Regions from separate parts of the Paenibacillus ilasis genome, predicted to be linked through region 2. Evidence: predicted binding sites of a transcription regulator. Region 2 holds the regulator's gene; the other holds the start of a gene.
What was found. The regulator NrdR, encoded in region 2, represses ribonucleotide reductase genes. The targets are predictions, from matches to a motif close to AACACNATATATNGTGTT.
Positions count from the first base shown of each region.

Region 1: ACETK5_RS19970 (anaerobic ribonucleoside triphosphate reductase) is a predicted target of NrdR. The motif match lies at 5,075-5,092, and genes of this name have one in related genera.

Region 1 is NZ_JBHDJG010000001.1:4,406,757-4,423,295, reverse strand. It holds gene ACETK5_RS19995 (HelD family protein) at 7-2,184, shown strand; gene ACETK5_RS19990 (hypothetical protein) at 2,307-2,435, opposite strand; gene ACETK5_RS19985 (hypothetical protein) at 2,477-2,758, opposite strand; gene ACETK5_RS19980 (replication-associated recombination protein A) at 2,998-4,305, shown strand; gene ACETK5_RS19975 (PCYCGC motif-containing (lipo)protein) at 4,356-4,892, shown strand; gene ACETK5_RS19970 (anaerobic ribonucleoside triphosphate reductase) at 5,127-7,361, shown strand; gene nrdG (anaerobic ribonucleoside-triphosphate reductase activating protein) at 7,358-7,861, shown strand; gene mnmA (tRNA 2-thiouridine(34) synthase MnmA) at 7,936-9,045, opposite strand; gene cymR (cysteine metabolism transcriptional regulator CymR) at 9,345-9,764, shown strand; gene ACETK5_RS19950 (cysteine desulfurase family protein) at 9,779-10,924, shown strand; gene ACETK5_RS19945 (PRC-barrel domain-containing protein) at 11,064-11,585, shown strand; gene ACETK5_RS19940 (hypothetical protein) at 11,597-11,806, shown strand; gene ACETK5_RS19935 (AI-2E family transporter) at 11,964-13,031, shown strand; gene alaS (alanine--tRNA ligase) at 13,453-16,080, shown strand; gene ACETK5_RS19925 (IreB family regulatory phosphoprotein) at 16,298-16,539, shown strand, end outside.
Region 2 is NZ_JBHDJG010000001.1:589,337-605,875, forward strand. It holds gene pstC (phosphate ABC transporter permease subunit PstC) at 1-622, shown strand, start outside; gene pstA (phosphate ABC transporter permease PstA) at 623-1,498, shown strand; gene pstB (phosphate ABC transporter ATP-binding protein PstB) at 1,547-2,302, shown strand; gene phoU (phosphate signaling complex protein PhoU) at 2,356-3,015, shown strand; gene polA (DNA polymerase I) at 3,284-5,944, shown strand; gene mutM (DNA-formamidopyrimidine glycosylase) at 6,090-6,923, shown strand; gene ACETK5_RS03025 (MntP/YtaF family protein) at 7,046-7,786, shown strand; gene coaE (dephospho-CoA kinase) at 7,796-8,395, shown strand; gene ACETK5_RS03035 (lytic transglycosylase domain-containing protein) at 8,392-8,958, shown strand; gene ACETK5_RS03040 (alpha/beta-type small acid-soluble spore protein) at 9,027-9,254, opposite strand; gene nrdR (transcriptional regulator NrdR) at 9,403-9,876, shown strand; tRNA gene ACETK5_RS03050 (tRNA-Ala) at 10,053-10,125, shown strand; gene ACETK5_RS03055 (aldo/keto reductase) at 10,427-11,278, opposite strand; gene ACETK5_RS03060 (MerR family transcriptional regulator) at 11,453-11,902, shown strand; gene ACETK5_RS03065 (alpha/beta hydrolase) at 12,431-13,372, shown strand; gene ACETK5_RS03070 (YbjQ family protein) at 13,889-14,200, opposite strand; gene ACETK5_RS03075 (GntR family transcriptional regulator) at 14,842-15,993, shown strand; gene ACETK5_RS03080 (MBL fold metallo-hydrolase) at 16,034-16,539, shown strand, end outside.

The sequences.
Region 1 (16,539 bases), 3.8 Mb from region 2:
CTGAAAGTGTCAGAATCTTTTCAAAGTGCCTATCAAGAAGAAGAGTCAAGGCTAAACGAGGTTATCGTTGAAATTGACCGTCAGCTTGAACGTTTGCGCGGGATTCCGGTATACACGGGCCATGATTTTACGGAGCAGGTGCTCGAAGCGGGGCGTGAAGAGAAACGGCAGGCCCTCGCCAAAAGTTTGCCGGAGCCTTACTTCGGGAGGCTGGATTTTCAGGAGAGCGGTACGGGAGCAAAGAAACCGCTCTACATCGGGAAGATCGGCTTCGATAAGGAAGATGCCGGGGATCACCCGATGGTGATTGATTGGCGAGCGCCGGTTGCGAGTCTTTTTTATTCGTTTACCGGCGGTACCGACCCGGCTTCGTTCGAAGCACCCGAAGGAATCATCGAGGGGCTGGTGTATTTAAAACGCAACGTCGTGATCCGAAAGCAAATTTTGGAACGGGTATCGGATACGTACAATCGGGAAAGCGGCGGGCCTGCGGTATCCGATGAGTTCTTGGTTTACCGTCTCGGGGAGAACAAGGATAACCGGCTGCGGGACATCGTGTCCACGATTCAGGCCGAGCAGGACAAAATCATCCGGGCAGCCAAAAACACCGCCCTCATCATCCAAGGGGTGGCGGGAAGCGGAAAAACGACGGTGGCACTGCATCGGCTGGCTTATTTGCTCTATCAGTACAAAGAGCAGGTAACCGCGGAGAAAATGATCATATTCGCGCCCAACCTGATGTTTCTGGATTACATATCCGACGTGCTGCCGGAGCTCGGAGTCGGTGATATACAGCAGCGGACCTTTGGCGATTGGGCAGCGGAGCTGCTCGATATTCAGCTCGCTTCGGACGATCATACCCACACGCTTCATCAATGGTTCGAGACGGAGCCGGGTCAGGGGACACCGGATATTGACGATAATGTCAGCGGGCGCTATAAAGGCTCATTGAGACTGATGGAGATCATCCGGCGCTGCGTGGTGGCTATCGAATCCGAAGCTCTCCCGGACGGGGACTTCTCTCCATGGGAGGGGGCCGTTCTGAAACAGGAGACGATCGCGGAATGGTTCTACCAGGAATATAAACCATACCCATTAGCAAAACGGAAGGAACGGCTGCTGGCCAGATTGCACCGCTGGGTCGAGATGGAACTGAAGAAATCGCCATCAGCGGTCTTGATGAAAGAACGAAAGAAAAAAGCGGCTCAACGAGAAAAGGCTTATGCAAACCGATGGCCTAAATTTGAGCCGGTCTCACTATATAAACAATTGTTTGGGGCGGTTAAGGCAACCGGATCGTGGTTTGAAGAGCTATCCGCTCTGATTCCGCCCGAGGTGCTCGCCGCAACGCGTAAAGATTTGAAGAAGAACGTGGTCCGCGAAGAGGATTTGCCTGCCTTGCTGTATTTCCACTGTTTATTGAATGATATTACCGGAGAGCAGCGTTTTGACCATATCGTTATTGATGAGGCTCAGGATTTCTCGCCATTCCAGGTGGCTGTGCTGGACCTGTTCGTCAGAGGACATTCCTTCACTATATTAGGTGATTTGTCGCAGGGCATTCATGCCTATCGCGGCGTTCATGCGTGGGAAGAGATGAGCTCCCTGTTCAAGGAAGAGGAGACAGCCTATTTTGCCTTGACACGCAGTTATCGCTCCACGATGGAGATTATCGAATTTGCGAACGGCATTTTGGAGAAGGGGGTTAGCAGTGATCTGCTCGCCGTACCCGTATTCCGAAGCGGCGATGCCGTTCGCTTGATTCCTTATGATTCGGCGAAATCCAGAACGAGAGATTTGGAACGGGCGATGGAGGCACTCATCGCTAAGGAATATCGGACGGTCGCTATACTCACTCGGACCTTGCGAGAAGCGCAAGAGCTGCATGAGGGGTTAAGTTCGAAATGGCCGGAGCTGAACCTGATTGATGGCAGCAAAGGAACGTATCAGGGCGGTTATTCCGTGCTTCCTGTTTATTTGTCCAAGGGGCTTGAGTTCGATGCGGTTGTGGTGGCGGATGCAGATCAGGCGCATTACGCGGAGAAAGCTTGGGATGCCAAGCTGATGTATGTGGGATGTACGCGGGCACTGCATGAGCTGTGGCTGCTGCATGGGGAGCCGCTGCCTTCGTATATCATGACGGAGACCTCAGAAATTACGGCCAGCGGCTGGCCTGCGGAGTAAGGTGAGATGGTGTTACTAACGAAGTAACGTTAAGCGTGAAGAGGAAAGAACGGAAAATGTCCCGTGGGGTGGTACATGTCGGCATGTGCTTGTCTCTGCGGGTCATTTTGTTGTGCTTGTGCCTAACCAAGCATTTGGTAGGAAGAGCCCAGATTTTCGATAAACCGGATCAAAGTCCATACAGCGAGGATGGAACCTGCAGTTGCCAGGATGATGAAGAGTGTCATTTTTCGCATAGGCTTTCGTTTCAATTCAATAGCCTCCCTTCGTGCGTGGTATTCGAGTGATACGTTTATAATGAAACCTCGTCCTCTTCCTCATTTCGGATGCCCTGCTTATATTCATAGAGAATGATGGATGAACGAGTGAAGGCATAAAGGCCGACCAGGAACTGCAAGATGAGGATGGCATACAGCAGGTTAATCGCGAGTCTCTCATCGTCGAGGTATTCGGGCCCAAAGATCTCTTTTAATAGATTGTTATGGTTAACATGGGTATAGAGTCCAAGTAAACTGATCCCCATATTGATAGCCCCGTTTGATAAATTACGTTTGGACTTCTTGCGAGTTGTCATAGCCACTCTCCTTGGATAAGGATTCTCTATAGTCTCCTATAATATTGAACGCTCTGGAAAGATAAAAGTTGGTTATCATGTTAAACGAGCAGCGAATATCGATGGATTATTCGAATCACCAGATTGGATCTCATAGGCTAGCTACAGGCATAACGAAATCGAATATGGTATGATAGAGGCTGACGGATTTGATTGAAACCGGCTATCTTTGCATTGATATCAGACAAGGAAGTGTAGCAATGGATTTATTCAGTATCGGGCGTGAAGGGGACCGTGATTCCCGGCTGCTGGCCGATCGGATGCGCCCTTCGTCGCTGGATGAATATATAGGACAAGAACACATTATCGGTCCGGGCAAGCTGCTTAGACGGGCCATAGAGGCAGACCAGGTTTCTTCCATTTTATTGTACGGGCCGCCGGGATGCGGCAAAACAACGCTGGCCCATATTATCTCACAGCAAACGAAGGGGTACTTCGTTCGGCTGAATGCGGTGGAAGCCTCGGTTAAGGACGTGAGGGAAGTCATCGAGCAAGCCCAAAGCAACCGCAGCCTGTACGGCACCAAAACGATCCTGTTTCTGGATGAGGTTCACCGCTTTAACAGCTCAAGACAGGACGCGCTGCTGCCTGCCGTGGAGAACGGGACGATTATATTTATCGGCGCGACGACAGAGAACCCCTTTCATTACGTAAATGGGGCCTTGATGAGCCGTTCAACCTTGTTCCAGCTTGAGCCGCTGACTAAGAACCATTCCATGATCGCCATGTTGCGCGCGCTATCCGACCCAGATAAAGGTCTTGGCTTCATGGATCTCCAGGCCGATGAGGAAGCATTGGAGCATATTGCAACCATGGCGAACGGGGATATCCGGCGTGCACTGAATGCGCTTGAGCTGGCGGCGATGACGACCCCGCCTGATGCAGGCGGTACGGTTCATATTACGCTCGAAGTGGCCGAGGAATCGATCCGCAAGCCGCTCGTCAAGGCGGACGAGTCCACGCAGTATGACGTGCTATCCGCCTTTCATAAGAGCATTCGAGGTTCCAGCGATGCGGCCTTGTTCTGGTTCTTGTATGCGGTCGAAAAGCTGGGGATGGACCCGATGGTGTTCATCCGCCGTTTGATTGCTGCCAGCAGCGAGGATATCGGACTTGCCAATCCGCAAGCGATGGTGCAGGCGGTGAGTGCACTTGATGCCTACCGGAACAACGGGTGGCCGGAAGCCAAGCTTAACATTGCCCAGGCCATCCTGTTTGCGGTGGAGAGCCCGAAATCCGATGGCGTTGTGTCAGCCATATCCCGGGCGATGTCCGCCATGGATGAAGTGAAATCGGCAGAGGTTCCGCTTCATCTGCGTGATGCGCATTACTCGGGGGCGGTGAAGCTGGGACATGTCGGCTATAAGTATCCGCACGATTATCCGGGCCATTACGTCAAGCAGGAATATTTGCCGAAGGAGCTCTCCCGCCGGGTGTTCTATCAGGCGACGGAGCAGGGGAACGAAGCCAAGATCGCACATAATCAGCGATTACGACGCGAAGAATAGGGTCGTATTAACATGAATGGTAACTACGGCCGCGCAAATGGGGGAAATGAATGATGAAAACAGGGAAACAACGGTTTGCCATCCTGCTGCTGTCCGTCGGCATGGTGCTGAGCGGCTGCTCGGGAAAAAGCGCTTCGGAACAGGTCTCCAATGGACAGGCCGAGGCCGTGCATGAGCATGGGCATCAGACCCAGCTGTCCAATGGGGATATCCAGGAGGCGACGGCCTCGATAGACGAGCTGCCTGCCTTTTTGAAGAGCCAGACCAGCGAGCTCCAAACGATCTATGCATTATCCGCCCAGGTGAGTGATGTCCTGAAATATATTCCTTGTTATTGCGGCTGCGGGGACAGTGCCGGTCATGAGAGCAACCTGAACTGTTTTATTGATGAGATTCAGGAGGACGGCAGCGTGGTGTGGGACGATCATGGCACCCGCTGCGGGGTTTGCTTGGACATTGCCGTGGAATCTGCCAAAATGAGCAGCGAGGGCAAGAGTCTGATGGAGATTCGGATCGCAATCGACGAAAAATACAGCACAGGTTATGCTAAGCCGACACCAACCCCGATGCCGCCTGCCGAAAGTTAATCCTACTGCAGCTAAACCAAGAGGCACCCGATGTGATCGATATGATCGCTCGAGTGCCTTTTTGCTGTTGGGTATCAGGCCCTTCTTGGATGTTTTCAGGAATCGCCTGATCCGTTTCTCGGATTAATAAGCGTGATCTATCTCACAGCATTAAACTATATATGGATGTAAATTAATAAAATAAAACTATATATAGTATGTTGATGAGATGTAGACGAGGAGTTGATTATATTCATGAAAGTTATGAAGAGAGACGGATGCCTGGTGAATTTTGAGATAAGCCGGATCGTGGAGGCGGTGGATAAAGCATTTATTGCGGTTGAGGGTGCTTCCCGCAAGGAAGCCTCCTTGCGGATTGGGGATGAGGTTGCTCATGCCACCGCGGGTATGGAACAGGTGAGCGTGGAGGAAATTCAGGATATCGTTGTCGAGCATTTGCAAAGTACAGGATACGCAAAGGTGGCGTCAGCTTATCAACATTACAGGGAAACCCGTGATCTGGAGCGGATGCGGCGGGGAGAACTCTACAAGATCAGCAGGGATGTGATTGGGGTAACGAATCTGGATCTGCTCCGGGAGAATGCAAATCTGAACGGAGAATCCTTCAGTGGAAAAATGAGTCGGATCGGCTCCGAGTACGCCAAATGGATGGCAAGCAAATTCATCCTGCCTGGAGAACTCATGAGAGCGGTGAGGGATGGCTATGTGTACGTGCACGACCTGGACCAGTATGCACTCGGAACGACGAACTGCATTTTCATCCCATTTGACCGTCTATTGGCCAAGGGCTTCAATACCGGTAACGGATCGGTCAGGCCGCCGCAGAGCATCATGACCGCGATGGCGCTGGTGGCCATCATCTTTCAATCCCAGCAGAACAGTCAATTCGGCGGCGTGTCCGGAAATAAAATCGATTGGGATCTAGCGCCGTATGTCGGCAAATCGTTTCGTCGGCATTTCCGCAAAGGGCTTGCCTACTTCGGGGAAGCGGAGCATGGAGAGGATTGGTCATATGAACGAGCTCTTCAGGATAACGAAATATACATAGACAATGGGCTACTGAAGGACATGTACCCGACAATATATCACTACGCATATAACGAAACGGTAAATGAAGTAAAGCAGGCTGCGGAATCCCTGATCCATAATTTAAACACGATGAGCAGCCGGGCCGGCGGGCAAATTCCCTTTACATCGCTGAACTACGGCATGTGCACGTCAACCGAAGGTAGGCTGGTATCCCACGCTTTGCTGGATGCCACGATGAAAGGGCTCGGCGGCGGCGAGACGCCGATATTTCCGCAGCATATTTTTCAGTGCAAGCAAGGGGTTAACCAGGCGCAAGGGGAGCCCAATTACGATCTGTTCCTGAAAGCCGTTGAGTGCTCCAGCCGCAGGCTCTACCCGAATTTTGTCAATGTGGATGCGTCGTTTAATCTGGTCTACTATAACCCGGACGAGCCAGACACGATTATTGCCACCATGGGCTGCCGGACACGGACAATTTCAGACCGGTTCGGGCGAAACCGCCTGAGCGGCAAAGGCAACTTATCCTTTAATACGATCAATCTGGTTCGTCTCGGCATTGAGCATGGCATCATCGAAGGGAAACGGGATATGCCTGACCTGAATCTCTTCTATGAGCAGCTGGATCAGTATATGACCATTGCGGTAGAGGGTTTGATTCACCGTTACGAGCTGCAGGCCGACCAACCGGCCAAAGCGTCGGATTTTATGATGCGGGAAGGCGTGTGGGAAGGCGGCGAAACCCTGGCCCCGGAGGACAAGGTACGCGAACTGATTAAGCACGGTACCCTGGCGCTTGGATTTATCGGGCTGGCCGAATGCCTGAAGGCGTTGACCGGACTGCATCACGGAGAGGATGAGAACAGTCGCGTTCTGGGAATTGAGATCATCCGGCATATGCGCCAGTTTTGCGATGCAGCCAGTGAAAGATATAACCTGAACATCACGTTGTTTGCCACGCCGGCAGAAGGGTTGTCCGGAAAATTCACGAAGCTGGACCGGCAAACCTTCGGGGTGATCGAGGGTGTGACAGACCGCGAATATTATACGAACTCGTTTCATATTCCGGTGTACTATCCGATGGCCGCGTACCGCAAAATCCGTTCCGAAGCTCCTTTCCATGAGCTGTGTAATGCAGGAGCGATTTCGTATGTGGAGCTGGACGGCAACGCAAGGCAGAATACGGCTGCTTTTCAGGACATCGTGAAGTTTGCGCTGAAGCAGAACATTGGATATTTCTCTGTAAACCATCCCGTCGACCGTTGTCCGGCATGCAACTACGAAGGGATTATCGGAAGTGCTTGCCCTGGATGCGGCGCCTTGGAGGCGGATGGAAACTTCCAGCGGCTGCGGAGAGTGACGGGATACTTAACGGGCAATTATACCGAGCGCTTCAATTCGGCCAAGCAGGCTGAGGTCAGGGATCGGGTGAAGCATCTGTGAATGTGTGCGGATACATTCCCGAGAGCATCAATGAAGGTCCGGGACTTCGGGCAGTTCTATTCGTGAGCGGCTGCCGTCATGCGTGCGCCGGATGTTTTAATACAGATCCCTGGGACTTTGAAGCGGGGGAGCCGTTTACAGAAGAGTTGTCCGCGTCCATCCTGCAGGATATCATCGACAACCCCTTGCTGGATGGCGTGACCTTATGCGGTGGAGACCCGTTCTTCTCGCCGGAGGAATGCACGGTATTTGTACGCAAGCTCAGAACCCTCTGTCCCGGGAAAAGTGTATGGGCCTACACGGGCTTCACCTTTGAAGCGCTGCTGAGGCAGCCGAAGCTGCGCGAATTGGCGATGCAGTGCGATGTAATCGTGGATGGCAAATTCCAGCTGGAGTTAAGGGATGTCTCGCTTCCCTTTCGAGGCAGCTCCAATCAGCGTTTCATTGACGTAGCCGTCAGCCTAGAACGGGGAGAAACGGTAGAATATGTTCTTCGCTAGCAGGTAAAAAAAGAGCACACACTTTACGGATTCCTCCGTGTTAAGTGTGTGCTCTTTTCGTTCAGGCCAGCGGATTAATATGGAACTTTATCCGCCGTTTCGATCGTTCCTCCGCCAAGGCAGTCGTCCCCTTGGTAGAAGACAACGGCTTGTCCCGGCGTGATTGCTTTTTGCGGCTTCGCAAAAGCGACATGAACGGTTCCGTCTTCGCGCGGAGTTATCGTAACTTCCTGATCCGGCTGACGGTAGCGGAATTTCGCGGTGCAGGTGTAGGCGTCTTTGGGCATAGCGTCTTGTCCTGCAATCCAGTTGATTCCGGAGGCAACGAGTCCGGTTGAATACAAACTCGGATGATCGCCTTGAACAACGTACAGAATATTGTTAGTTAAATCTTTGTCGGCAACAAACCAAGGCTCTCCGGAGCCTGATCCGCCGATTCCGAGACCTTGGCGTTGTCCCAGCGTGTAGTACATCAAACCATCATGACGGCCCTTCACTTCGCCGGTGACAATGTCCACCATATCGCCGGATTGGGCGGGGAGGTATTGTCCAAGAAATTCTTTGAAATTCCGTTCGCCGATGAAGCAAACGCCGGTGCTGTCTTTTTTCTTGGCGGTGTACAGTCCGGCTTCCTCAGCGAGTCGGCGAACCTCCGGTTTCGGCAGATGCCCAATTGGGAACATCGCCTTGGAGAGCTGCTCTTGGCTCAGCGCATTGAGGAAGTAGGTTTGATCCTTGTTGCTGTCGACGCCGCGCAGTAACCGGTACTGTCCGTCTTCCTCGATGACGCGGGCGTAATGGCCGGTAGCCACGTAGTCGGCTCCCAGATCCATGGCCTTGTTCAGAAATTCGCCGAATTTGATTTCACGGTTGCACATGACATCGGGGTTCGGCGTTCTCCCGGCTTTATATTCATCGAGGAAATAGGAAAATACTTTATCAAAGTATTCCTTCTCGAAATTGACGGTATAGTAGGGAATGTCGAGCTGCTCGCACACGCGGCGCACGTCTTCAGCGTCCGCTTCAGCTGTGCAGTAGCCAAGCTCATCGGTATCATCCCAGTTTTTCATAAAGATGCCGATCACTTCATAGCCCTGCTGTTTGAGCAGGAGCGCTGTTACGGAGGAGTCGACTCCTCCCGACATGCCGACAACGATACGAGTGTTATGTTTTTCTTTTGACATCGTTATCACCATTTTCATATTGAATTGTGCCCATGGAGGTATTTTAACATATTGGAACAAGGTTCACACGTTTCATTTTGTCCACTCAGGGTGAACATTTTTCAGGTTTCCGATTGGAATATTACCCATTGAGGTTCAGGATATGTTACCATAAGCTGAGGGTAATGATCGGAATACGGAGAAAAACACAGGATAAGCCGCTTCACGTGTGGATTACGCCGTATTTGTCGCTCACCCGCCACCTACAATTCATGTACAGGATGGACATAATATACAAATTGCCGAAAGAGGTGTCACCTTTGAAGATATCAACAAAAGGAAGATACGGATTAACGATTATGATGGAGCTGGCCGCCAGGTTTGGGGAAGGGCCGACTTCGCTGAAGAGCATTGCTGAGAAGAACCAGCTGTCGGAACATTATCTTGAGCAGCTGATCGCACCGCTGCGGAATGCGGGTCTGGTCAAAAGCATCCGCGGCGCATACGGAGGATATATCCTTTCCCGTGATCCGGCATCCATAACGGCTGGAGATGTCATCCGCGTGCTGGAAGGACCGATATCCCCTGTGGATTTCACGGAAGAGGACGATCCGGCGAAGCGGGATCTATGGCTTCGTATCCGCGACAGCATCGCTGAAGTGCTGGATTCCACGACGCTGGACTATCTGATCAACTATCAGGAACAGTCTGCTGCAGACAACTATATGTTCTACATTTAAGGGTGACGACGGATATGAGATCAGTATATTTGGATCATGCCGCCTCAACCCCGGTACATCCGGAGGTTGCCGAGCGGATGATGAATGTGATGACAAGCCAATACGGCAATGCTTCAAGCGTTCACGCTTTTGGACGGGAAGCGAAGAAGATCGTGAACGGGGCGCGTGATCGAATTGCGTCCCTTTTAGGATGCCAATCGGACGAGCTGGTGTTCACCGCAGGCGGAACCGAGAGCGATAATCTGGCTATATTTGGATTGCTGGAATCGCTTGGCGTGAAGGGCAAGCATGTGATTACGTCGGCGGTTGAACACCATGCGGTGCTTCATACATGTCATGAGCTGGAACGGCGGGGCTGCGAGGTTACCTATGTCCCCGTCGACTCTACTGGGCGTGTCTCTGTGGAGGACATTGCGGGCGCGATTCAGGACAACACGGTGCTGGTCACCATCATGTATGGCAACAATGAAGTAGGCACCGTTCAGCCGATTTTCGAAATCGGCGAGCTCTGCCGCAGCCGGGACATCGTATTCCATACCGATGCTGTTCAGGCATTGGGATCGGAACCGATCAACTGCCGCGAGCTGCCGGTGGATATGTGGAGTTTTTCCGCCCACAAAATCAACGGGCCCCAAGGCGTCGGTGCCTTGGTTGTCCGCAGAGGACTCAGCGTATCTCCACGTCTGTTCGGAGGGCTGCAGGAGAAGAAACGTCGTGCCGGAACAGAGAATATGGCTGGAATCGCCGGTTTTACAGCAGCAGTGGAATGGACCGTTAAGAATATGGAAGCGCGGATCCAGCATTATCGTGAGCTGAGATCGACGCTGCTTGAAGGGCTTCGTCAGGAGATTGGCGAGGATGCTTTTGTGATCAACGGAAATTCGGAACATTACCTACCTCACATCCTAAATATCAGCTTTCCCGGTGCCAATACGGAGACGATGCTGATGAACCTCGATATGGAAGGAATTGCGGCGGCAAGCGGCTCGGCTTGTACGTCGGGATCTCTGGAAATATCCCATGTACTCCAAGCAATGAAACTTTCTGATCCTGTTTTGCGCTCCGCGATTCGTTTTAGTTTCGGTTTGGGTAATACTACTCAAGAAATGGAGTACACTGCCCAAAAAATTGGAACCATCCTTAATCGGTTACGTAAATAGATGTTAAGGGATTTCTCCTTCTAGGGAATAGGGGGTATGCGTTCGTCCATTTCATCCTTGGAAATGGCCCGTCAGGCTAACGAAATTTTGACCGGCGGCTGATTTCAAACCATGAAGGATGAGGAGGTGTCCACTGTATATGAAACTTCAAGAAATGATTGGACTGGCTGTATTCGACGTGGAGAACGGTAAGGAAATCGGCAAAATCCACGATTTTATACTAGATGAGAACTGGTTGATTACCGGGTTGGAGCTGGAAGGCAAGGCTTTGTTTTCCTCGCATGTGAAAAGCGTCTCATGGGAAGATATCGTAGCGTACGGGGAAGATGCCGTCATGATCCGGAGCCAAGAGGCTGTCCGCAAGCTGGGCGCCAATGATATACCGCTTACGTACCTTTTGGGCAAGCGCAAACTGAAAGAGATGCAGGTCTTGACAGAGGATGGTGTCCTGCTCGGGCGTATATCGGATGTTTATTTTGAGCAGGAACAGGGCAATACAATACTAGGGTTGGAAATATCCGATGGATTTGTCTCGGATTTGATCGAAGGTCGCAAATGGCTGCCTTGCACAGCGGAAATGGCTATCGGCGAAAGTGCCGTCATGGTACCTCCGATGAGCGAACAGCGTCTGGAAAAAGCCATTAATTCTGTGAACGGATAGGGTGAGGTAGGATGAAATGTCCAAACTGTAGTTCCAAAGATATCGGAAAAATCGGCTCCCACCAGTTTTATTGCTGGGGTTGCTTTATCGAATTGACAGTCAACGGAGAGAAAATGTCCGTATACCAGGTAGAAGAGGACGGCACACTCAGCTCGCTGGATGATTTGTTCTTCGGTGATGACATGCAGCCGGATTTCCCTCCTATGCACGCGTCTTCCTAAAGAACGCGTACATATTGTAAGATAACGACTCCTTGCTGAAGGCCTGTACGGCTGAAGCGCAGGAGTCTTTTTCATTTTGGCCGGCGGAAATGTTAGTTTATTTCTGGAAGCTTGTACATATACTACAGGGTAGCTTTCGAAAAAGGAGGGTGCCTGTGTGGAACAGCTGACCGAGAACAAATGGTTTCGATTGTTGGTATGGTTAATGCTTGGACTCATCTCTCTTTACTTTGTCTGGCTGCTGCGTCCGCTGTTTCTGGATGTCTATCGATTTCTCAAGGCTGTCCTGGCACCATTTCTGGTTGCCATGATCATATCTTATGTGTTGAATCCGGTTGTATGCATGCTCTCCGACCGCAAAGTTCCGCGGAGCATGGCGGTGCTGCTCATCTATGCCGTCTTTCTGACGTCGCTCGCCGTCATTCTAATTAACATGATTCCGATGCTGATCCGGCAACTGGAGGAACTCAACGAGCACCTGCCTGAATTAACGATGAATGCCCAAAGTCTGATGACCAATCTGGACAGCAGGCTCCTGCCTCCGGGAGTAAGGACAGGCGTCAACAGCTGGTTCTTGCAGATGGAATCGAGGTTGGCCGGGGGAATCTCGGATTTCATGGACAATATCGGCAACATGATTAATATTCTGTTTAACGTGTTAATTGTTCCTTTCTTGATCTTCTACATATTAAAAGATTTTGAGGTGTTCCAGCGAACCGCCGTATCCTATCTCCCGCGGAGCCGCCGGAAGTCGATTGTCACGCTGCTTAAAGAGATTGACATGGCCCTTGGAAATTATGTCCGGGGACAATTCCTGGTATGCTTAATCATCGGCGTACTGGCTTATGTGGGGTATATGATCGTGGGCATGCCGTACGCACTGCTGCTGGCAAGCATCGTGGCGGTGTTTAACATCATTCCGTATTTGGGTCCCTTTCTCGGGGCGGCTCCAGCAATTGTGATGGCATCCACGATTTCCTGGAAGATGGTGCTGCTGGTGGTGGTGGTTAATATGATCTGCCAGACGCTGGAAAGCAACATCATTTCACCCCAAGTGGTGGGGAAAAAGCTGCATATGCATCCGCTCCTGATCATTTTTGCACTCCTTGTCGGCGGTCAGCTCGCAGGAACCGTGGGCTTGATTTTGGCTGTTCCCGTCTTTGCCGTCATCAAAGTGCTGCTGCAGCATTTTTTCGCTTATTATGTCAGAAGGAAATCCGGCTGAGGGCTCCAGTCTGTAGTCGCAATGTTCATGCATTGACAGATAGTTTCACCCTATATATACTTGAAATGATAAACCTATAACCGTACAAATCGATGAGAAAATCGAGTAGGCTTTGCGTACCTTGCCCAGAGAACAGGTTCCTGCCCGGAGAATTTCCGGCTGGCTGCGAGAACCTGGAAGTGAACCTTAGCCGAATGCTAATTTTTGAGTGTGATTCAAATTCACCGGGTGGCTCCCGTTATCCAGCTGTTACGAGGCGATCGTCACATATGCTTTTCCAGGGGAACCCTGCTGGAGGATGAATGGACGATAACCAGGGTGGTACCGCGAGAACATCGTCCCTGAATTTAATTCAGGGGCGTTTTTTGTGTTCGGAGCCAAGTGATCCGGGCCCTATATTATGACTGGAGGAAGTGTAGAGATGAAAGCTAGTGAAATCCGTTCCAAATGGCTAGAGTTTTTTGCAGAGAAAGGCCACAATATTGAGCCAAGTGCATCGCTTGTTCCGCACAATGACCCGTCCCTGCTCTGGATTAATGCAGGCATGGCTCCGCTCAAAGCTTATTTTGACGGGCGTGTGAAGCCGGAAAATCCGAGAATTGCGAACTCGCAGAAATGCATTCGGACCAATGATATTGAGAATGTCGGCAAAACCCGTCGTCACCATACATTTTTCGAAATGTTAGGCAACTTCTCCATCGGGGATTACTTTAAGGAAGAGGTTATCACCTGGGCTTGGGAATTCCTGACGGACAAGAAATGGATCGGATTCGATCCGGAGAAGCTGTCCGTTACTGTGTATCCGGAAGACGAGGAAGCCTACAAATTGTGGAACGAAAAAATCGGTCTCCCGAAGGAACGCATCATTAAGCTGCAGGATAACTTCTGGGATATCGGCGAAGGACCGTGCGGACCTTGTACCGAGATTTTCTATGATCGTGGAGAAGGATACGACACGGATGCTCCGGAATCCGAAATGTTTCCTGGCGGTGAGAATGAACGCTGGCTCGAAGTATGGAACCTTGTATTTTCCCAGTTCAACCACAACAAGGACGGCAGCTACACACCGCTTCCGAACAAGAACATAGATACGGGTGCGGGGCTCGAGCGCTTTGCTTCCATCCTGCAAAACGTGGCGTCCAACTTCGATACCGACCTGTTCCAGCCGATCATCCAGAAGACGGCAGAGCTTGCCGGCGTTAAATACAATGAGAAGACGGAATACGATATCGCGCTGAAAGTCATTGCAGATCATATCCGTACGGTTGCATTTGCAGTTGGCGATGGCGTGCTGCCTTCCAACGAAGGACGCGGCTATGTCATCCGTCGTTTGCTCCGCCGTGCGGTTCGTTACGGAAAGGTGCTCGGGCTGGACAAACCATTCATGTATACTTTGACCGGAACCGTAGGCGATATTATGGGCGTATACTACCCAGAGGTCGTTGAGAAGCGCGCCTTCATCGAAAAGGTCATTGCAACGGAAGAAGAACAGTTCCACAAAACGCTCTCTGACGGCTTGAACATTTTGGCTGACGTCAGCGCAGAAGCGAAGAAGCAGGGCAAATCGGTAATTAGCGGCAGCGACGCCTTCAAATTGTATGATACGTATGGCTTCCCATTTGATTTAACGGAGGATTATGCGTCCGAACACGGATTGACCGTGGACCGTGAAGGCTTTGATGCCGCGATGAAGGAACAGCGTGACCGTGCGCGTGCGGCTCGTCATGAAACGGAAAGCATGAAGGTCCAAGGCGGCGTTCTTTCCGATTATACGGTTAAAAGTGAATTTGTTGGATATAATGACACCGTCAGCGAGGCTAAAGTGCTCGCCATTGTTTCCGGTGACAGCTTCGCAGACAGCGTCAGTGAAGGCGAGACTTGTCAGGTCATTCTGGACGTGACCCCGTTCTATGCCGAAAGCGGCGGCCAGGTCAGCGATCAGGGGATTTTGGAAGGCGGATCCGTTCGTGCCAGAGTGGAAGGTCTCTTCAAGGCTCCGCATGGACAGCATGTGCATTTCGTAACCGTGGAGCTCGGCGAGCTTAAAGTGGGCGATACGGTCAAGGCGCAGGTGGACTCCGCCATGCGCAATGATATTGTCAAGAACCATACAGCCACACATCTTTTGCATAAAGCTTTGAAGGAAGTGCTGGGCGATCATGTCAATCAGGCAGGTTCCCTTGTTGAACCACAGCGTCTGCGCTTCGACTTCTCCCACTTCGGCAGCATTACGCAGGAGGAGCTCGCCGATATTGAGCGCCGCGTAAATGAACAGGTATGGAAGAGCATTCCGGTCGTTATCGAGCGCAAGGCCATTGACGAAGCGAAGGCGATGGGTGCCATGGCATTGTTCGGCGAGAAATACGGGGACATCGTCCGTGTTGTCCAGGTCGGGGATTACAGCATTGAGCTGTGCGGCGGATGCCATGTAGGCAATACCTCCCAGATCGGAATCTTCAAGCTGCTTGGAGAGAGCGGCATCGGCTCCGGCGTTCGCCGCATTGAAGCCGTAACGGGACGCTACGCTTATGAGCATCTGGAGGGGCAAATGGACCTGCTCAAGCAAGCCGCCGGCTTGTTGAAGAGCAATCTTGCAGACGTGCCGAAGCGGATCGAGGGCCTGAACCAACAGGTGAAGGATCTTGCCCGGGAGAACGAGTCCCTGCAAGGCAAACTGGGAGCAATTGAGGCTAGCCAGTTGACCGATAAAGTGAAGCAGGTCGGGAACACGTCGCTGCTTGCAGCTGAAGTACAGGCTGGCAGCATGGACGGACTCCGCGGCATTGCTGACGAATTGAAGGGCAAGCTGCCGGAGACCATCCTGGTGCTCGGCTCCAAAGCGGGCGACAAGGTGAATTTCGTCGTAGCCGTTCCGCAGGACCTGGTGAAGCAGGGCTATCATGCCGGCAAGCTTGTGAAAGAAGTGGCTTCGATATGCGGCGGAGGCGGCGGAGGCCGTCCTGATATGGCGCAAGCCGGAGGCAAGGATGCTTCCAAACTAGCCCAGGCGCTGCAGCATGCTGAGGATCTCATAGCCCAGGGCGTGTAACAGATTTGTCCAGATTGTGTACAGCAAGCCATAGTAAGCGGGATCCAACATTTTGCTGTACACAATCCTGAATTTTTTGGAACACTCTCTAAATATTTCGCTTTCGATTTCCGTAGAGACTTAGGATTATGTTATGATATAACTAGATCAAGCTGGTAAATATTTATTCGACGAAGCATGGTAAACATGTTCTTTGAAGAAGCGAGGTGTGTCACACATGGACTCCATGGATAAGACAGTCAAGTTCAATGTAAAAGGTGATGAAAAGGAGGCTTCCGCCCAGGACATTCTACTTTCGGTATACGATTCGCTGGTAGAGAAGGAATACAATCCGATTAACCAAATCGTAGGGTATCTTCTGTCCGGGGATCCCGCTTATATACCTCGGCACAATAATGCCAGAAGTTTGATCCGGAAAAAAGAGCGAGATGAATTGATTGAAGAACTGGTCCGGTTCTA
Region 2 (16,539 bases):
CGGCTTGGCATGCGCTATTTATCTTAATGAATACGCTCCTGCCCGGGTTCGGGGGGTTGTAAAGCCAGTGCTCGAGGTATTGGCTGGTGTACCAACGATTGTTTATGGATATTTTGCGCTTGAAACGGTAACGCCATTCCTTCAAAAGATTTTTCCCGATATGGGTATATTCAATGCGCTAAGTGCGGGTATTGTGGTAGGGATCATGGTCCTGCCTATGATTTCGTCTCTAAGTGAAGATGCGATGCGCGCGGTACCTAAAAGCCTTCGTCACGGAGCATACGCGCTGGGTGCTACCCGATTTGAGGTTGCGCTGAAAATTGTGCTGCCTGCCGCTCTGTCGGGGGTCGTATCATCCTTCGTATTGGCATTCTCGCGCGCGATTGGCGAAACGATGATCGTAACGGTTGCGGCCGGCGCTACGCCGCAGCTGACGCTGAATCCGCTGGATAGCATTCAGACGATGACTTCTTATATCGTTCAGGTAAGTATGGGTGATGTTCCGCGCGGAACGATTGAATACGGCACGATTTTTGCGGTAGGTCTGACCTTGTTTGTCATCACCTTCTTGCTTAATATATTGGCGCAGTGGGTCGCTCGCCGCTTCAGGGAGGAATACTAGATGGAACAATTGAATCTGGGAGATAGCAAAGGAATCAACCGGAGACGCCGTAGTGACCAGACGCTGCACATGATATTCCTGGCTTGTACCAGTATCGGTATTCTTGCCTTGATGGCTTTGATTGTCACGATCGTGATGGATGGTGTTCACAGACTCTCACCTGATCTGTTCACCAACTTTCCGTCACGTATCGCGGATAAAGCAGGACTGAAATCGCCGATTGTCGGCACGGTTTATCTGCTTCTGCTCATGGCCCCGCTGTCCTTCGTATTAGGCGTGGGCGCAGCGATCTTTCTCGAAGAGTATGCAGGACGCAGCCGCTGGGTTCGGCTGATTCAGCTGAATATCAGTACGCTTGCAGGGGTTCCTTCTATTATATACGGTATCCTGGGACTGGCGATTTTTGTACGCGGCATGAATCTTGGCCGCAGCCTGCTCTCCGGGGTATTAACGATGACGCTGCTGGTGCTGCCGATTATTATCGTTGCCGCTCAGGAGGCGCTTCGCGCCGTGCCTAAGAACCGGCGCGATGCTTCTTATGCGCTGGGCGCAACGAAATGGCAAACGGTATCCAGCGCCGTGCTCCCGTCAGCGATTCCAGGAATTATGACCGGGGTTATCCTGGCTTTGTCTCGTGCGATCGGCGAAACCGCACCGCTGATCATGATTGGTGCCTTAACGTACGTGGCCTTCTTGCCGGAAAATCTGCTTGATTCGTTTACTGTCATGCCGATCCAGATCTTTAACTGGGTATCAAGACCAAGTGAGGCTTTCCACGAACTGGCGGCTTCGGGTATTATTCTGTTGCTCATCATGCTGTTCATCATGAACATTGCAGCCGTATGGATCCGGAACAAGTATTCGAAGAACATCTAAGATACGCATAAGCAGATCTAATCGTGAAAAAGGAGACATGAATAAGATATGGAATCCATCATACAGATTAAGAAATTAAACCTTTACTACGACACGTACCATGCGCTTAAAAACGTGGATCTTGACATTCCGGAGAAAACGGTGACGGCGTTCATCGGACCGTCGGGCTGTGGTAAGTCAACGCTGCTGCGTACGCTGAATCGGATGAACGACATGATTCCTTCCACACGGATTGAAGGCAGCGTGCAAATCGGCGGGACCGAAATCTACAGCGAGGAAGTCCACGTTGAAGCCCTGCGCAAGCAGGTAGGGATGGTATTCCAGCAGCCGAACCCGTTTCCTAAATCGATCTATGACAACATCGCCTACGGGCCTCGTCTCCACGGGATCCGCAGTAAAGCGGAGCTTGATCAAATCGTGGAACAAAGCTTGAAACAAGCCGTGCTGTGGGATGAAGTCAAAGATTATCTTAAGCGGTCCGCGCTGAGCTTGTCCGGCGGCCAACAGCAGCGTCTGTGCATTGCCCGGGCACTTGCCGTACAGCCGGATATCCTGCTGATGGACGAAGCCACGTCCGCGCTGGACCCGATCTCGACGCTGAAGATCGAAGAGCTGGTGCAAGAGCTGAAGAGCAAATATACCATCGTTATGGTAACGCACAACATGCATCAAGCTGCACGCGTATCCGGGCAGACGGTGTTTTTCCTGAATGGCGAAGTGGTTGAATCCGCAAACACCGATACGCTGTTCTCGACACCGTCGGATGCACGTACCGAGGATTATATCTCGGGCCGTTTCGGTTAAGCCATTATCACGACTATGATCTTTCTTAAAAGTAGATAGGAGGAGCATCACATATGATCCGGAGAATTGAGTTTGATCAGCAGCTTGATGAGCTGAAAACCTTGCTGCAGGATATGGGCAAGCATATGGAGGAGGCACTGGCAAGCAGCGTAGAGTCTCTCCAGACCTTGGATGCGGAGAAAGCGCAGGCGGTTATCAAGAATGATGTGCAGTTAAACACAATGGAAGAGCAGATCATGGACATCGGCTCCCGCTTGATCGTGACCCAGCAGCCTGTGGCGAAGGATTTGCGCCGGATTTTGGTTGCTTTCCGAATCGCCAGCGATTTGGAGCGTATGGGAGACTTGGCTCGGGATGTCGCTAAAGTTACGATCCGTCTGCAAGGCCAGAAACTGATCAAGCCTTTGGTGGATCTTCCGCGGATGTCGGATTTGGTGCGTGCGATGGTTTCGGAATCCATCGAGTCCTATCTGACGGAAAATACGGATCTGGCTTATAAAATGGCCCAGGATGACGATCAGGTCGATCATTTGTACAGCGTCATTCTGCAGGATCTGTATGCGCATCTAACCTCCGATCCGGATTCGGCCAATCAGGCGATGCTGCTGATCATGGTGGGCCGTTACATTGAACGGATCGCCGACCATGCGACGAACATTGGAGAGAGCACCGTGTACCTTGTAACGGGTCACCGTCCCGACCTCAATCAATAGCATAATGAATTAGTCAAACGCTGGCGAAAGCTGGCGTTTTTTTGCGAGAATTTAGAAAATTCCAGCGAAGCGGAAGCAATTCTTTAATCGCATTTATATATTGGGGGCCCCGCAAAGTATTTGGAATAAGCATCGAAGCACAGGCTCCACTTTGTGGGGTTATTTTGCGTATGATTAGGAAATCATCGTGAATCGAACGGATTGTTCGGAATTGACGGTAACCTATGTTATCATGTGGAAAGGAAGTTATATTGGTGCGAGGTGTTCTATGGACAAGCTGATTTTAATTGATGGAAATAATATCATTTACCGGGCATTCTTCGCGATGCCGCCGCTGACTAATGCCAGCGGACAGCAGACGAATGCGGTTTACGGCTTTACAACCATGCTGCTTCGCCTGATTGAGGAGCATAAGCCGACCCATATGATGGTCGCATTCGATGCAGGCAAAGAAACCTTCCGGCATGCGGATTTTCAGGATTACAAGGGTGGTCGCCAGAAGACACCTCCCGAGCTCTCCGGACAATTCCCTTTGCTGAAGGAGCTGCTGAAAGGCCTAGGCGTATCCCAGTTTGAAATCGGCGGTTATGAGGCCGATGACATTATCGGCACCATTACTCGTCAGGCTGACGAAGCCGGCCGGAAGGTGATGGTCGTATCCGGGGATAAGGATATGCTGCAGCTGGCTTCGGAGCATACTACGATCGCGATGGTCCGCAAGGGCGTTACCGATATCGAGTATTACGGACCGGAACAGATTAAGGAGCGATATAACCTGACGCCTGATCAGATTATCGACCTTAAGGGACTAATGGGCGATGCTTCCGATAACATTCCTGGCGTTCCTGGAGTGGGTGAGAAGACTGCCCTGAAGCTGCTTCATGAATTTGGGTCCGTTGAAGCCGTGGTGTCACGCACAGATGAACTGAAGGGCAAGATGAAAGAGAAAATCGAAGAGCATGCCGATTCCGCCATACTCAGCAAGAAGCTGGCTACGATCTTCCGCGAAGTACCGCTGGAGCAGTCGCTGGATGAAATGGCATTTACAGGCCTGAATGAAGAGACGGCAGGACCTGCACTGGCGAAGCTGGAGTTTAAATCGCTAATTGAACGGTTAAACCTGAGCACAAGCGGAATGGGCGGAGATGCGGCTGAATCGAAGCCCGAAGCGAAGATTGACGTGACCCTTGTGGACACAAAGGGGCTTAAGGAGGTTGCCGATAATCTGACCCAGGTGACCGTACTCCATGTAGAGACGCATGGGGACAACCCTCATCATGCCGAGGTGATCGGACTCGCGCTCGCTACAGAGGAACGACAGTACTTCATTCCGTTTGAGGTTCTGAAGTCGGAAGAGGCAGAGCCTGTCCGTACTTGGCTTGCCGACAGTGAGATCCCTAAACGCGGTTATGATCTGCACCGCATTGATCTGGCCCTCCATTGGCAGGGCATCGCTTTTGCCGGCGCGGCATTCGACGTTCATCTGGCTGCATACCTGCTGGACCCGACCGAATCCAATCAAAGCCTTAGCGGCCTGGCCTCCAAATACGGGCTTGCGTATCTTCAAGCCGATGAGGACGTGTTCGGTAAAGGAGCAAAGTACAAGGTTCCCGATATGGAGAAGCTCAGCGAGCACATGGCCAGAAAATGTTTGGCCGTATCCGAATTGGTACCTGTTCAGGAGAAGGAACTGGCTTCCAATGAAATGCTGCCGCTGTTCCATGAGCTGGAGATGCCGCTGTCCCGAATTCTGGCCGATATGGAGAAGCAGGGCATTGCCGTTAATGCGGAGGCTTTGAAGGAGCTGGGTCGCGAGTTTGAAGAACAGATCGAGAAGCTCGTACATGAGATTTATGAGATTGCCGGGACGGAATTCAATCTCAATTCGCCTAAACAGCTGGGCGAAATTCTGTTTGTGAAGCTGGAGCTTCCGGTCATCAAGAAGACCAAAACTGGTTATTCTACCGATGCCGAGGTGCTGGAGAAGCTTGCGCCTTATCACGATATTGTCCGCTTGATTCTGAAGTATCGTACCTTGGCCAAGCTGCAATCCACCTATGTGGAAGGTCTTCTGAAGGAGATTTCATCACAGACTGGTAAAGTGCACACGTACTATCGCCAGACGATTGCCGCAACGGGGCGTCTGAGCAGCCAATACCCGAATTTGCAGAACATTCCGATCCGTCTGGAGGAGGGCCGCAAGCTGCGCAAGGTCTTCGTTCCGTCCGAGCCGGGCTGGAGCATTTTGGCGGCGGACTACTCCCAGATTGAGCTGCGCGTGCTTGCGCATATCTCGGATGATGAGCGGCTGAAGGAAGCCTTCGTCCACGATATGGACATCCACACCAAGACCGCGATGGACGTGTTTGGAGTCGGCGTGGATGAGGTGGATTCCAATATGCGCCGATCCGCGAAGGCGGTTAACTTCGGCATTGTGTATGGAATCAGCGACTATGGCTTGTCCCAGAACCTGAATATTACCCGGAAGGAAGCCGCGGCGTTCATCGACCAGTATTTCGAGGTATTCCAGGGTGTGCGGCGTTATATGGACGTGATCGTCAAGCAGGCGAAGCAAGACGGCTATGTGAAAACATTGCTTGAACGCAGACGCTATCTGCCAGAGATTAACGCCAGCAACTTTAACCTGCGGTCTTTTGCCGAGCGGACGGCGATGAATACGCCGATTCAGGGAACCGCTGCGGACATTATCAAGCTGGCCATGGTCCATATGGACAAGGCGCTGCATGATCGTCAATTGAAGAGCCGCATGCTGCTTCAGGTGCATGATGAATTGGTGTTCGAGGTGCCGGAGGATGAGCTGGAGATCATGAAGGAATTGGTGCCGGACGTGATGAGTCAGGCACTGAAGCTGTCGGTACCGCTGAAATCGGAAGTCAGCTATGGCGAGAACTGGTACGAAGCGAAGTAAAGCTGCACACGGTGCCAGCCGATAGAGGATTGTTTATAGGGATCATGGCGTGAAGAGGGGGGCCATATGCACCATACCTTTCCACAAAACCATGGTCCCGCTCTGTCCCAACTTCCGGTATAATGGGAGATGAGGTGAAGTCATTATGCCGGAATTGCCGGAAGTAGAAACCGTGAAACGAACACTTAACCAATTGATTAAAGGTAAGCATATAGATCATGTATCCGTACATCTGCCGCGGATTATTCAGCGTCCTGACGATATTGAGGCCTTTGCGTTTATGTTGAAGGATCATACCGTGGAAGGCGTAGAGCGCCGCGGGAAATTTTTGCGGATATTGCTGGACGGACTGGTGATCGTGTCCCATCTTCGGATGGAAGGGCGTTACGGGCTGTACCCTGCCGAGGAGCCGGTGGAGAAGCACACCCATGTCATATTCCATTTCTCGGACGGCACGGAGCTGCGCTATAAGGACGTACGCCAATTCGGAACGATGCATCTCTTTGCAACAGGGGAAGAGTTCCAGCATGCTCCGCTTGCCAAGCTGGGGTATGAGCCGCTGGATGATACGTTTACATTCGGAACCTTCAAGGAAGTCATCGGCAGCAAGAAAACGAAGATTAAGGCGGTGCTGCTGAATCAGGCATATGTGGTCGGCATCGGCAATATATATGTCGATGAGGCATTGTTTCGAGCCAGGATTCATCCGGAGCGTAATGCTAACAGCCTGAAGGATGCCGAGCTCAAGCGACTGTATCATGCGATTGTGGATACACTGTCCGAAGCCGTAGACGCGGGTGGATCTTCCATAAAGTCCTATGTCAATGGACAGGGTGAAATGGGGATGTTCCAGCATAGTCATCAGATTTACGGACGGAAGGACAAGCCGTGTCATACATGCGGCGGACCGATTCATAAGATCGTGGTTGGCGGACGGGGGACCCATTTCTGCCCGAAGTGTCAGCCGGTAAAGAAGTAATCCAATAGGCGTGCACCCATTCCTTTCCCTACACATATAATGTGGAACATATGTGGAGCGCATGGAGCTGCTCTTCTTCATGAATGAGCCGCTTGATGTGGAGCTTACGAGGAGGGAAAAGGGTGCTCAGTCATATTTTCTCGTCTGCGCTGCTGGCCATGGCGTTAAGCCTGGACGGATTTGGCGCGGGGGTTACATACGGTCTGCGCAAAACAAGGATACCGCTGCTGTCTGTATTGATCATCTCGCTATGTTCCGGCTTGGTGCTCGGCGCCTCCATGCAGGCAGGCGCGCTGTTGCAGCGGTTCTTATCCCCATCTGTGGCGTCCGTGATCGGAGCCGCCATTTTGATTCTGCTGGGCTTATGGTCTCTATATCAGCAAGTTCGCAGAAAAAACGAGTCTGATGTGCAGCCGGTTTCTAATAGGGATATTTCCCAGTCCCTTATGGAAACGAAGGCGGCTGACTATCAAGTGAAATCACGACGTGAGGTTAACACGGCAGGTCAAGAGCATGTTCAGCGGGCGGTATTCTCTCTTGAGATTCCAAAGATCGGCATTGTCATTCAAATTCTCCGCAGTCCATCAAAAGCGGATCTGGACGACTCCGGCAGCATCTCCCCGTGGGAGGCGATGTGGCTCGGGATCGCGTTATCGCTCGATGCGTTCGGAGCAGGACTTGGCGCTGCCATGCTGGGCTTCTCACCGCTAGGTACGGCAGCTATCGTTTCCTTGTTTAGCGGGATATTCCTGGTGCTGGGCATGAGGGTTGGTTTACGCTTTGCATCCAAGGGCGGCATGCGTTTTATCTCTTATTTGCCTGCTTTTTTGTTAATCGTCATGGGTATAATGAAGCTGTTATGAGGTGAAGTCATGAATATCGGTTTAACCGGAGGAATTGCAACAGGCAAGAGCACCGTGTCCTCTATGTTGACCAAGAAGGGAGCACTTCTCGTCGATGCGGATCTTATCGCCCGGGAAGTCATGCTCCCGGGTCATCCGGTGCTGGGTAAAGTGACCGAACATTTTGGACAAGCGATCCTGTTTGAGGACGGTACGTTGAATCGAAAAAAACTCGGGGAAATGATCTTCCATCATCCCGAGCAGAGAACGGTGTTGAATGAGATCACGCACCCGGCGATCCGGCAGGAAATCCGGGAACGGACGGAAGCATATGAGCGGCAGTATCCCGACCGGCTCGTGGTAGCGGATATTCCGCTGCTCCTTGAGGCTAGGGAGCAGTATTCTTATCTTGACCAGATTGCTGTCGTTTATGTGCCGCGAGAGCTGCAGCTTGAGCGCCTGATGGTGCGCGATGATCTTAACCGGGAAGCGGCAGAAGCGCGTTTAAACAGTCAGATGGATATCGAGGAGAAGAAGCGTCTGGCGGATATCCTCATCGATAACAGCGGAACATTGGCCGAAACACAGCAGCAGGTGGACAACCTGTGGGGCAGGTTGGTTCGGTTATGAAGTGGCTCCGTAAAAAAAGAGTGCTGCTCCTGCTGTTTGTTTCTTTTGTAGCGCTGCTGTTTCTGAGCTCGAACTGGATGACCTTGCTGTATCCGATTCATTATAAGGATGAAATTCGGAAGCATGCCGCTTATTATGAGGTTGATCCATTCCTGGTGGCTTCCATCATACGAGTAGAAACGAACTTCAAGCCGGGCAAGGAGTCCAAGAAAGGCGCGCTGGGCATTATGCAGCTGATGCCGGATACGGCGAACTGGGCGATGGAAATGGCCAAGCTGCCGTCGGTGAACCTGCTGAGCGTGAAGAATGAAGTGGATGCGAATATCCAGCTCGGCACCTGGTATATTCAGAACCTGCACAAGGAAATGGACGGCAATCCGATTGCCGCCATCGCTGCCTATAATGCAGGCCCCGGGAACGTCAAGAATTGGATCAACAAGGGCATGTGGGATGGAACCTACGAGAATGTGAAGAGTATTCCCATCGGGGAAACCCGTCACTATGTACAGCGCGTGATTTATTATTATAATCAATATACGGATGTGTATAAGGACGGCTTTTAATGAAAAAAGAGCGCTGGACAGGCTCTTACATCGAGCCGTCCAACACTCCTTTTTTAAGGAAGAATCAATTATTGACCGGAGAATTGACCAGCCAATTGTTGCTCGGCCAGGGTTACAAGACGCTTTGTGATGTATCCCCCGATCGAACCGTTCTCGTAGGAAGTCATGTTACCTTGGTATCCGTCTTGTGGAATGGAGATACCAAGTTCTTGAGCTACCTCGTACTTCAATTGCTCAAGAGCAGCGTTTGCGCGAGGAACAACCAGGTTGTTGGAGTTGTTGTTGCTTTGTGCCATGTTAAGTTCACCTCCTTGGGTTGGTAAAAGTATTATGTCTCGGGTTTCGCATTTTCATAACATAAAAGAAAAAAGTTTTGCTGGTAAATTTTTCTTAAGCGCCATTAAGGCTAAAATACGCTGAAACGAAGGAAGTGAAATTGACTTTATGAAGTGTCCATATTGCAGTTATGCCGGGACGAAAGTGCTTGATTCCAGGCCTGCCAACGAGAATAAATCCATCCGCCGCCGCAGGGAATGCGAGCAGTGCAGCAAGAGATTCACAACCTTTGAGATGGTGGAGGAAACGCCGCTGATCGTCGTGAAGAAGGACGGAAGCCGCGAAGAATTCAGCCGGGAGAAGGTACTCCGCGGTTTGATACGTGCATGCGAGAAGCGTCCGGTATCGGTGGACCAGCTGGATATGATCGTATCGGATGTTGAGAAGGCACTGCGAAATACCGCAGCAGCAGAGGTGGAGAGCCGCCAGATCGGGGAGCTTCTGATGGAACGGTTATATCCGGTCGACGAAGTGGCTTACGTCCGGTTTGCATCCGTGTACCGGCAGTTCAAGGATATCAATATGTTTATGAAGGAACTGAAAAGCCTGCTGTCCAAGGATACGGACGGTCAGGAGCTGTAAGAGCGCCGGGGTTCCGCGTGATCCAGGTGCTCTTCCGGTGCTCCCATGGCGCCCATCCTCATCATCGATAAGTGACATGATATAGAGAAGTAAAAGGGATACAGCACGTCATCAAAAAATGTGAAAAACATGTTGACATGCCTGCTGATTTTTTATATGATATAGAAGTCGCTTACGGGGCCTTAGCTCAGCTGGGAGAGCGCATCGCTGGCAGCGATGAGGTCAGGGGTTCGATCCCCCTAGGCTCCATATGAAGAAAACCCTTGATGGTACATCAAGGGTTTTTTTGTTTTTTAATGACTTGTTAATTCTTTTCAGAAAAGGTCTTGGGGGCGAATTGGGGACGAAATTGAATACAATGATGGGTAATCAATTTAAATCATGAAAACAAGCAGCGTGGGGGTTCCCGGCGCTGCTTGTTTTATTTTCGTGACCCGATCCTATCCAGGACAAACAATTTGCAATTCAAGTAAAGAAAGGACAGGGGCGCACTGTCCTTTCTTTATAGATGAGGATAAACGCGTGATGAGTTTACAGTTCGGATCAAGGTTTACAGATCGACTTTCCAGTTGCCCATCATCTTGGCGACTTCCGGATCGCGGTACGATAAGAAAAGACTTTTCCGCGTATCGAGGGTGGAAATTTGTTCGATATCGTCCGCGTTCAACGCAAAGTCGAAAATGTTGAAGTTTTCGACGATCCGCTCTTTTCTCACTGATTTTGGAATGACAACGACTTCACGTTGAACAAGCCAGCGCAGCACGACCTGAGCGACGGACTTGTTGTATTTTTCCGCGATCGAGGTCAGCACTTCGTTGCCAAACATGTTGTTGCGTCCTTCAGCGAGCGGCCCCCACGATTGGTGCTGCACTCCCTGCTCTTTCATAAAAGCGGTGTTCTCGATTTGCTGGTAGAACGGGTGCGTTTCGACCTGGTTGACGGCGGGCACGATTTTGTTATGCACGATGAGGTCCATAAGTCGATCGGGCAGGAAGTTGCTGACACCGATCGCTTTGATTTTGCCTTCGCGGTACAGGTCTTCCATCGCACGCCAAGCGCCGTAGTAATCGCCAAACGGCTGGTGAATAAGGTACAGATCGAGATAATCGAGCTGCAGCTTCCTCAAGGATTTGGCAAACGCCAGCTTGGCACTCTCGTAGCCGGCATCCTGAACCCAGAGCTTGGTCGTGATGAACAGCTCTTCACGCGGTACGCCGCTGCGCTTGATCGCGCGTCCGACCGCTTCCTCATTCAGATAACCCGCGGCGGTGTCGATTAGGCGGTAACCGGCCATCAGCGCTTCATATACCGCATTCTCGCATTCTTCAGCATCGGGAATTTGGTAGACACCGAAGCCGATGATCGGCATTTTCACTCCGTTGTTCAATGTTACAGTTTGCATTGTAATTCCTCCCATGGTTCAAATGTAAAACGGCAAACGGCCGCGAATCCCGTGAATCGGGCACCTCAGCGGGGCTTCCGCTTTCGGTCGATTTGCATTACAATAAGCCTACTACCTTCGTGTTACACGAAGTCAAGCCGTCTTCAAAAATTTATTTTCCAAGGAGGATTACACATGCATACGGTCAAAGAAGCCGCCCTGATTACGGGACTTACCGAGCACGCCGTGCGCTTTTATACGGATAAAGGCCTGGTGCCAAGCGTACAGCGCAATCAAAACAACATTCGGATGTTCGACGAAGAATCGATCAACTGGCTGCATGGCGTCAAATGCCTCAAGCAATCCGGGATGCCGATTGAAGTCATTAAAACGTACGTCGACCTCTGCCTCGAAGGGGATTCGACCATTCCGCAACGCTACACACTCATAATGGAGCATAAAGAAGCGGCGCTCGTTAAGCTCGAAGAAGCCAAACAGCACATTGCCCATTTGGAACAAAAAACCGTCCTATATCAGGCCATTCTGGAGCATCGCGCTCCAGACACGACCAATCCCGGCAACTGGGACAAAATTCAGCATATGCATGGTGACGTATTTTACTCGCCTTCGGTTCGGAAGGCGTGAGAGATATTCTGCGCACATCAACCGCTCTGAAAATCTTCGGTTTTAAACTCCTGATTGGCTTGGCAATGAACAAGATCCGCGTCACGCTAGATTGAACTATCGGGGTACGACAGTATTATGGTTGATGATACGCATCCCCGTGCTGTCTGTAACGGCAAGTTTTAGGACCTCATTTTCGGAGGGCCCCTTTTTCCTCAATTTGTTCAATTCACATCTGCCAACACTACCTAAATCATTTATTAAGTTACAAATATGTGTGTAATTACATTGCCGGGTTCTTTGCAAATACAATGGGAATATTAGATTTCTAAATTAATTTGTGTGTTACATGAATCTTTTTTAGCTATCTAAACCTAAATGTGATTTTAAAATTGAAACGCCTATTCACCTTCCGTGAATACTTGGTAATATGGATGTTGACACTTATTTTATGGTAAAGTAAGACAAATCTCAGAACAAATGTTATATTCACAAATATATTGCAAAATTTAATTTAACAAATCCAAAGAAGAGACAGGAGTTTTTAAAATGACAAATAAAGTCGTACTCGAAACAGCTGCTAAACAATTTGCGGAGGCGACAGCCAACCCTCCCTATTTGTTTGATCATGGCCCGGTGAAAGGCCGCGAAGTCGTCGATCAAGTCCAATCCGGCTCTGTGAATAAATTGCCGGTTGAAATAGAAGAATTGACCATTAACGGCGGCCCTAAGGGTAGTGTGTCTCTTACCATTGTCCGCCCGCAAAATGCACCGAGCGTGCTTCCGGTTATTCTGTACACACACGGAGCCGGCTGGGTATTCGGTAACGCACATACGCATGATCGACTGATCCGCGAATTGGCCGTTGGCTCCCAATCTGCAGTTGTGTTCACAAATTACAGTTTATCTCCCGAGAATCGCTATCCGGTAGCGATCGAAGAAGTGTACGCGGCACTCGACTGGGTGGCAGAGAACGGGAGCAAATACGGATTTGATACCAACCGTATTGTAGTAGCCGGTGATAGCGTCGGAGGCAACATGAGCGCAGCCATTACGCTGATGGCCAAAGATCGAAAAGGGCCGAAGATTCACAAACAATTGTTGTTCTACCCGGTAACGGACGCTTCATTCGGCAACGATTCCTACATACAATTCGCCGAAGGTTACTTTTTGCGTCGCGACGCGATGCAATGGTTCTGGGATCAATACACAACGGATCCGGAGCAAAGAAAAGAAATTTACGCATCTCCTCTGCAAGCGACAACTGAGCAATTGGCTGGGCTTCCTGAAGCTCTGGTAATTACAGGCGAAGCCGATGTATTGCGGGACGAGGGTGAAGCGTATGCCAATAAACTGCGGGAAGCCGGAGTTAGAGTAACGGCTGTTCGCTTCCAAGGCATCATCCATGACTTCGTGATGTTAAACGATTTGGCCGATACCGCGGCTGCTCGGGGAGCACTTCTACTAGCTAACGCTTGGATTCAGGTATAATCAACCCGGTTCAAGCACCTTTAGTAGATCCGAAGGTATCATCATTTTCGGATTTCAACTTATCTATATATTCTTTTCCTACTAAGAGTGAAAGACTTAAACTTTCTCTTGCTCCAAAGTGGAAGACGGCACCTTTGGAGACATGCACGGAACTCCAGGTACCGTCTTCTTTTTTTTCAGATTCGACCGTAAAATTCGAAAGGAAGGAGCGGAGGATGTAAGTACTGATACTGTAATGAGGGTGACTGGGAAGGCGCCTGTCTCCTTCCAACAATTTGCACAGAGACACGCAGAAATCTGGATGCGGTAATTGGAATGGAATCAACAAAAATGAATATCAACAATACGTTGATAAATACGTTTCAAAATTAAAGGTCTAAAAAAATCCCATCAATAATGAATGATGGGATTTTTTTATTTATAAGAGATTTGAGATACCAAAGACGGCAAAGTATATAAGTTCTTGTCATAACTTAACGACAAGAACTTATATACGGAAAATTGACACTGTACCGGCTATACCACCACTGCGGTTCCGCTGACGGCCACCATCAGCATTCCCTCACGAATAACTTCATAGTCGATGTCCACTGCTATAATGGCGTTTGCCCCCAGGCGCACGGCTCGATCTTCCATCTCGACAAACGCTGCATCCCTTGCTTCCTGCAGCTTGTTTTCGTAAGCCCCTGAGCGCCCGCCGACAATATCGGTAATGGAGGCCAGAAAGTCCCTCACTACATTAGCACCCATAATGACTTCGCCGGTCACAATACCGATATACCTTTGAACAGGGTAACCTTCAATGGTGGATGTCGTTGTAATAATCATGCGATCTTCCTTCTTTCAAATAGATTTTTATAGCGAATACATGTAAAAATAACTTCCGAAAAAATGGCCCTTGCCAATCGTGAAACCAGGTTGGTACACCGCCCCCAGGATGTTGATCGCCTTGGTGGAGAAGGTTGCCTGATGACAATGACTGCATGACTAGAAGAATACGACCCATTTTTCCAGCGTGTGTGTCTTCCTTTTATTACGCCGACAGAGGAGATTGGTTGCACGAGTGGACGTAATAAGCGGGTACGGATGGTTGTCAGGCGCCAGCCGAACAGCTGACGGAGACGCTCACAGGCGTTCACGATCCATATTGTTTTGACCGACTCAACCGATTCCACCTATAAATATATCGGAAACTTTGACCGGGCAGAATTTACCCGGCAATAAAAAGCAAAGCGTCCCACAAGCCTTTACTTCAAGGCTTGCGGTGCGCTTTTTTGAAGCAAACATATGAAGCGAATGAATGAATCACTGATATATAATTTATGATTCAGGACCGCTGCATTGAGATTTAACATAGAATTTACAAGGCTTTTACAAATATATCATTGAATATGTCAGTGACATTCATTAAGTTTAAATCAGATCCCTTGCGGATTACGAGTCGACTCAACGATTAGAGGGATAATTTGATGAAAGATGTACGTTTGATTAAACAGAATCAATTATATCACCGGGTGGCGGATCAGGTAATCGAGATTATTCAAAGTCGTAGGCTGCGGCCGCATGATCCTGTTCCATCCGAAGGAGAGCTTGCCAAGCTGTTCGGCGTGAGTCGAATGACAAGCAAGCTGGCGCTTCAAAAGCTGGCAGAGCAGGGACTGGTATACCGCCTGCCCCGAAGAGGGACCTTCCTTGCCCAGCCGATAGAAGGTTTGATGGCCGATGGAGGAACTTCTCCCCAAGTCACCGAGGCGGCGCCGAACGTGGACAGGCTGGTTGGACAGATCGCACTCATTATGCCCCATCTATCCGATTACACTTCCAGAATCATCGCCGCAGCCGAGGCTGAAGTGCGAAAGCACGGGTGCGACCTCATTTTAAAAATGACGAAGGACTGCGACGATGAGGATCTTTGTCTGGAAAGGCTGGCCGAAGGAGGGATCACCGGTATCATTCTGTTTCCTCAGGGGCGGAAGACCTGCAGCGATCAGGTGCTGCGACTAAAGCTGCGCAAACTGCCGCTGGTGATCATCGATCGTATTTTCCATGAAGTGGAGATTGATTGCGTGTATCACGACCACTATACGGGCTCTTATCAAATGACGAAGTATTTGATCGAGAAGGGGCACCGGGAAGTCGGATACACTTCGAATCCGATCGACAATATCACAAGCCGGAAGGAACGGTATCAAGGCTATATCCAAGCGCTGCTCGACCATAAAATTCCGGTGAAGATCCAGAACATTCATTTTCGAAGCGTCGCTTGCGATACCAGCCGCATTAATGAGTGCGATCCGGAACAGGAGCAGTTTATTCTCGACAACCCCCGGATGACGGCCATCATGTGCGGGGATGACCATGTCGCCATCTCGACCATTCACACCGCACTGCAAATGGGGATTCCGGTTCCTGAAAAGCTGTCCATCGTCGGGTTCTCCGATATTCAGTTAGCGGCATATATTCCGACACCGCTTACGACGGTTCGACAAGATACCGAGAAGCTTGCCCGATCGGCCGTTGATTTGCTGATGAAGCGCGTTGGCAACTCCAACGAAAATCCCATCACCATTAAAATTCAAACATCGATTGTAGAACGACAATCCGTTCAGTCCAGGACGTAAAAATGGATCACTACAGTTTGCATGGCAAGGAGACATGACTTTGAAAATTCACTTTCTAGGAACTGCAGCCGCAGAGGGCTTTCCCAATGCCTTTTGCCGCTGCGAGCATTGCAACAAAGCGCGGGAGCTTGGGGGAAAAAATATCCGCACGCGAACTTCCGCCATCCTGGACGATGTCATCAAGTTTGACTATTCCCCGGATTCCTATATGCAGGCGCTGCGGGACAATATCGATCTGGGAGCAATCGAGCACCTGTTGGTGACGCATTCGCATATGGACCATTACAATGCTGCTGATCTGGAATCCCGCAGGGAAGGAATTGCGCACGGCCTTCAGCATCCGATGCACATTTACGGGAATGGTACGGTGATGCATCACACGCGTGCCGCCATCGGCCGATTTGAAGGACAAAGGTATCAATTCCATCTGTTGCGCCCGTTTGAGACCTTCGCTATGGGCGATGCAACGGTAACGCCATTGTTGGCGGATCATGACCGCATGGAAACCTGTCTGTTATACGTGATCGAAAGGGAAGGAAAAAAACT